Regions from separate parts of the Pantoea sp. C2G6 genome, predicted to be linked through region 1. Evidence: predicted binding sites of a transcription regulator. Region 1 holds the regulator's gene; the other holds the start of a gene.
The links. Region 1 encodes CRP, which controls carbon source genes, mostly activating them, when cyclic AMP is high. Its sites were predicted from a motif close to ATGTGANNNNNNTCACAT; they were not measured.
Positions count from the first base shown of each region.

Region 2: msrB (peptide-methionine (R)-S-oxide reductase MsrB) is a predicted target of CRP. The motif match lies at 1,605-1,622, and genes of this name have one in related genera.

Region 1 covers NZ_JBGMNJ010000005.1:19,386-22,499, reverse strand. Annotated here, with positions in the region: gene ACCW71_RS08845 (YccS/YhfK family putative transporter) at 1-837, opposite strand, end outside; gene crp (cAMP-activated global transcriptional regulator CRP) at 895-1,527, opposite strand; gene ACCW71_RS08835 (OsmC family protein) at 1,831-2,235, shown strand; gene ACCW71_RS08830 (phosphoribulokinase) at 2,605-3,114, opposite strand, start outside.
Region 2 covers NZ_JBGMNJ010000003.1:164,528-167,641, forward strand. Annotated here, with positions in the region: gene ansA (asparaginase) at 1-107, shown strand, start outside; gene pncA (bifunctional nicotinamidase/pyrazinamidase) at 124-732, shown strand; gene ACCW71_RS06690 (YeaC family protein) at 790-1,071, opposite strand; gene msrB (peptide-methionine (R)-S-oxide reductase MsrB) at 1,077-1,487, opposite strand; gene gapA (glyceraldehyde-3-phosphate dehydrogenase) at 1,829-2,827, shown strand; gene ACCW71_RS06705 (D-hexose-6-phosphate mutarotase) at 2,902-3,114, shown strand, end outside.

The sequences.
Region 1 (3,114 bases):
CAGCACCCGCAGTCGGGTTGAGATGGTTTTGGCGTTCCAGCGGATCACCGCTTCGGCATGGCTCTGCTCCACCAGCTTCTGCACTTCTTCCGGCTGATGCAGGCTGACCGAGATATGTTCCTGAAGGTCGAGTGCCACCTGAAAGGCGCGCGTCAGCCGTTTATGGCTGTGATCGCGATTGGCCGACAGCATATGCATCTGCTGATAGCAGGTGGTGATCAGATCGACCACTTTCTGCTGACGAGCCAGCAGCGGCGGCAGCGCTTTTTCCGGGTCGGTCAGCTGGGTGAGCAGGGTATATTTGGCGTCGCAGTAGTTAGCCAGCTCGCGATAGATCAGGCTTAGGCTCTCGCGCATCGGCTGTTCTTTCCACAGCCAGAACCAGAACCAGTTAAACAGCCCATACCAGAGCGTGCCGCCGATGTAGAGCAGCGGGGTGACATAGATGGGCATCCGGCCGACCAGGCTCAGGGTAAAGATAGCGGCGATTAGCGTGCCGGGCAGCAGGCGGCCATGCAGCGGGCTGATCTCACCGGTTACGCCGAGCAGCAGCGGCATGGCGAACAGGATCAACGGCAGCGGTATCGCATGCAGGGTAAGCCACTGAATCAGAAAGCTGCCGAGTGCGAACAGGCTGCCGCCAATAATCAGGCGTTTAAAGAAGCGCTTATGCGGGGTATCCAGACCGGCGATGTTGCAGCAGGCCGGCACTAAGGAGAACAGCAGACCTTTTTGCAGGTCGCCCGCCAGCCAGCCCAGCGCCACCGGCAGGCAGAGTACCAGCGTTTGCCGCAAGGCATAGTTGACTTCAGGATGGTAAATAATTCGACGCCACATTGGCTCAACACAAACAATAACGGCGTGATGTTGCCAGCACGCCGTGGATGACAGGAGTTAGCGGGTACCGTATACCACGATAGTTTTGCCGTGTGCGGAGATCAGGTTCTGATCTTCCAGCATCTTCAGAATGCGGCCCACGGTTTCACGTGAGCAACCCACAATCTGACCAATCTCCTGACGGGTGATTTTAATCTGCATCCCATCGGGGTGAGTCATCGCGTCGGGCTGCTTCGCCAGGTTGAGCAGGGTCTGCGCAATGCGTCCGGTGACGTCGAGGAAAGCGAGGTTACCTACTTTTTCCGACGTGACTTGCAGGCGACGTGCCATCTGCGAGGAGAGTCGCATCAGGATGTCGGGGTTGACCTGGATCAGCTGACGGAATTTCTTATAGGAGATTTCCGCCACTTCGCACGCGGTTTTAGCCCGTACCCAGGCGCTACGCTCCTGACCTTCTTCAAACAGGCCAAGCTCACCAATGAAGTCGCCCTGGTTCAGATAGGAAAGGATCATCTCTTTGCCTTCTTCATCTTTAATCAGAACCGCGACGGAACCTTTCACGATGTAGTAAAGCGTTTCTGCTTTTTCACCTTGATGAATCAGCGTACTTTTGGATGGATACTTATGAATATGGCAATGGGACAGGAACCATTCGAGTGTAGGGTCTGTTTGCGGTTTGCCGAGAACCATTCGCTATTATCCTCTGTTGTAATCGTGCCCAAAATACAGGGGGCAGTTTTCCCTGTCAGGCGATGAAAGCTTCAAGCGTTTCCTTTTCAGGAAATTATTCGGGCCGCATTCGGCGCAGTGCGCATCATTCTTCCCGGCTTCGCCATTGGGTGACGAAAAATATTTTCAGCACTGTTTGTAGCATAGCTTTTGCCGACTGTCTTGTGTTGTCTCGCTTCAGCTTGGGGTGGATTTCTCTGGATTGCTGTTTACCAGGCGAAAGCGTACTCTGACGACAAAACAGCGTATTCTGGAGCAAAAATCATGCAGGCAAGAGTGAAATGGGTAGAAGGGCTGACATTCCTCGGGGAATCTTCATCCGGCCATCAGATACTCATGGATGGAAATTCAGGTGATAAAGCGCCCAGCCCAATGGAGATGGTTCTGATGGCGGCGGGTGGTTGCAGTGCGATTGACGTGGTTTCAATTCTGCAAAAAGGCCGTCAGGATGTGGCTGATTGTGAAGTAAAACTGACCTCAGAACGTCGTGAAGAGGCGCCGCGAATCTTTACGCACATCAACCTGCATTTTATCGTCAGCGGCAAAGCGCTCCAGGATAAAGCGGTCTCACGCGCGGTGGATCTTTCTGCTGAAAAATATTGCTCGGTGGCCATCATGCTGGGCAAAGGCGTTACCATCACCCACAGCTATGAAGTGATTGAGTTGTAGTAACTGCAAGAGTCATTGCTGACCTGCTAACTTCACTTCCAGTATCTGATGCAGGTTGCTTCAAGACCGTGTCTGGGCAGGTAATCCGCTTTTAGACTGTGCCTGCGCAGAGAACCGGGTCAGATCGGAAAGTCGCAAAACCGCCATCCATGGCGTGCTCGGCCCGCGCGATTACGCACCTCATCCCTGAGGTGCGCCCGTTGCCGGGCCAACGCTTTGCGTTGTTCAAAAACGCTCCCGGCGTTTTTGTCCCAGGCGCGGGACGCTTTCCTCTTCTGACCCGGCTCCCTGCGCGTTGAGCGACGGCGTTGCGTTCAGGCCTACTCTGCTTTGGCTTTGTCATCAGTCCAATGGGCTATGACGGACCTCTTACTCAATGCGTTTCCCTTCCATCAGCCGCTTCACCAGCGGTCCCATGATCAGCTCCATCGCCAGACCCATTTTGCCGCCCGGCACCACCAGCGTATTGATGTGCGAGATAAACGAACCCTGCAACATCGCCAGCAGATAGGGGAAGTCAATATCTTCCAGCGCCTGGAAGTGGATCACCACAAAACTCTCATCCAGCGAGGGGATCGCCCGCGCTGCAAACGGGTTAGAGGTGTCCACGGTCGGGACACGCTGAAAGTTGATGTGGGTGCGGGAAAACTGGGGGGTGATGAAGTTGATGTAATCTTCCATCGAGCGCACCACCGAATCCATGACGGCTTCACGTGAATGACCGCGCTCACCGGTGTCGCGCACCAGTTTCTGAATCCATTCCAGGTTAACAATTGGCACCACGCCAACCAGCAGATCGACATGTTCCGCCACATTGTGCTGCGTCGTCACCACGCCGCCATGCAGCCCTTCGTAGAACAGAATATCGGTATTTTGTGG
Region 2 (3,114 bases), on a different contig from region 1:
AGGCGGCACTGACAAAGCTGCACTTTTTACTCAGCCAGGATCTGTCCGCCGATCAAATTCGTGCCAGAATGCAGCAGAATTTGCGCGGCGAACTGACTGAAGATTGAAACGGAGCGAGATACCATGAAGCGGGCACTCATCATTATTGATATTCAGAACGATTTTTGCCCCGGCGGCCCGATGGCGGTCAGCGAAGGCGACCAGACGGTCGGGGTTGCAAATCGTTATGCGCAGGCCTTTCATCAGAATGGCGAATGCGTGGTGGCTCTTCAGGACTGGCATCCGGCTGACCACGGCAGTTTCGCCTCGGTCTCCGGTGAACCGGTTTATACGCTGGGTGAACTCAATGGTCTGGCGCAGATCTGGTGGCCCGATCACGGTATTCAGGGCTCTGCGGGCGCGGACTTTCATCCGGGGCTGGATCGCTCCCTGTTTGATGCCATTTTCCATAAAGGGCAGGATCAGGACGTTGACAGCTACAGCGCCTTCTTTGACAACGGCCATCGCCGCAAAACCGAACTGGATAGCTGGTTACGGGAACGCGGGATCACCCATCTGACCATGCTGGGCCTGGCGACCGATTACTGTGTCAAATACAGTGTGCTGGATGCGCTGGAGCTGGGTTATCACGTTGAGGTGGTCAGAGAGGGATGTCGCGGCGTCAATCTGAACCCCGATGACAGCGAGATCGCCTTTGCGCAGATGACCGCTCAGGGCGCGGTACTGATTTAACAAAAAGCTGGCGCGACGCCAGCTTTTTTATAGGTGAATCAGAACTGATTGTGACAGCTAGTGCAGATGGATACGGGTGACGTCTGACTCGATACCGAACTCTTCCTTCAGCTCTTTTTTCGAGCGGGTCACCATCTCCCCGCCTTTGCCAATGGTCATATGCTGCGGCGCGTCGTTGTTTCGCGCCTGCCACATCATCACCAGTTGCAGGCAGTTCTCGCGCTGCTCCTGAGTCAGGGCGACGCCATCGGGCCACTTACCAATCTCAACGGCGGTTGCCAGACGCTGATAGACTTCCGGCGTCATCGACGCAATCATCGCTTCCAGTTGTTCCTTCATCGCCTCTACCCTTTAGTCTGTTCGCCCTGCTCGTCGGTAAAATTCAGCGAGGCGGAGTTAACACAGTAGCGTTCACCGGTCGGCTGCGGGCCATCCGGGAAGACGTGTCCCAGATGCGCATCACAGCTGCCGCAGCGGATTTCAACCCGCTGCATACCGTGCGAGTTATCTTCGATGTAGCGAATCGCATTATCATCTACCGGCTGATAAAAACTGGGCCAGCCGCAGCCCGAATCATACTTGGTTTCGGAGAGGAAAAGCGGTGCGTGACAGACCAGACAGTGGTAGATCCCCTCCTGTTTGTTGTGCAGCAGTGCACCGCTGTAAGGCGGTTCTGTTCCGCGCTGCTGCGTCACATAACGCTGCATTTCTGTCAGCTGCGCGATTTTTGCTTCAGGTGCGGTCTCTTTAGCCATTTTAGGATTCCAGGCAGTGCCATTCTGAAAATTTCGACTATTATTCTAACAAATGATCAACATAAGACGGGTCTTTTTTCGTGCTCACCCTTTCACTCTGTTTTCCACAAGCCGGATTTGTGACCTCGATCACCTTTTATCCGGAGCATCCCTATATATTCGGCAATTGATCCGGCAAAGCACGATATGATCGGCGGTGCGCAAGCGTTTGCGCATCGAATAATTCCTTTCAGGCGAATTGACCTGTCGCAACAATTGACACGATTCCGCTTGACGCCTGGTAAGGTTTTTGTAATTTTACAGGCAACCTTTTATTCACTAACAAATAGCTGGTGGAATATATGACTATCAAAGTAGGTATCAACGGTTTTGGCCGTATCGGTCGCATCGTTTTCCGTGCTGCTCAGAAACGTTCTGACATCGAAATCGTTGCTATCAACGACCTGCTGGACGCTGATTACATGGCGTACATGCTGAAGTATGACTCTACGCACGGTCGTTTCGACGGCACCGTAGAAGTTCAGGATGGCGCACTGGTGGTTAACGGTAAAAAAATCCGTGTTACTTCTGAGCGTGACCCAGCCAACCTGAAGTGGGATGAAGTGGGCGTTGACGTTGTTGCTGAAGCAACCGGTATCTTCCTGACCGACGAAACCGCACGTAAACACATCACCGCAGGTGCTAAGAAAGTCGTACTGACCGGTCCATCTAAAGATGACACCCCAATGTTTGTTCGTGGTGCAAACTTCGACAAATATGATGGCCAGGACATCGTCTCTAACGCTTCCTGTACCACTAACTGCCTGGCACCGCTGGCAAAAGTGATCAACGACAAGTTTGGCATCGTTGAAGGTCTGATGACCACGGTTCACGCCACCACTGCTACCCAGAAAACCGTTGATGGCCCGTCTCACAAAGACTGGCGCGGCGGCCGCGGCGCTTCTCAGAACATCATCCCTTCATCAACCGGCGCAGCGAAAGCCGTGGGTAAAGTTCTGCCAGAGCTCAACGGCAAACTGACGGGTATGGCTTTCCGCGTACCAACCCCTAACGTCTCCGTAGTTGACCTGACCGTGCGTCTGGAAAAAGCGGCATCTTACAAAGAAATCTGTGCAGCTATCAAAGCAGCAGCAGAAGGCGAGATGAAAGACGTACTGGGCTATGTTGAAGATGACGTGGTTTCCACCGACTTCAACGGCGAAGTGCTGACTTCTGTGTTCGATGCCAAAGCGGGTATCGCGCTGAACGACAACTTTGTGAAACTGGTTTCCTGGTATGACAACGAAACTGGCTACTCAAACAAAGTTCTCGACCTGATTGCTCTGGTTTCTGCTAAATAAGGCAGCCAGCTAGCACTGAGAATAAGGGCGACTTCGGTCGCCCTTTTTTTGATCCATTCAGCAAGGAATCAAAGATGCAAGATAAACTCTTCTCTCTGCCGGTGGTGACGCAGATCTCCCCCTACCTCTCCCAGCGTCAGGTGGGCGAACTGCCCGCTATTATCGTCAGCCATCCTAAGGTCCGGGCCGCTATTACGCTCCAGGGGGCGCATCTGATTGCCTGGCAGCCCAGCGGTGAAAAGCCGGTGCTGTGGCTGAGCGATAAAAGCCTCTTCTCGCCCGGCAAA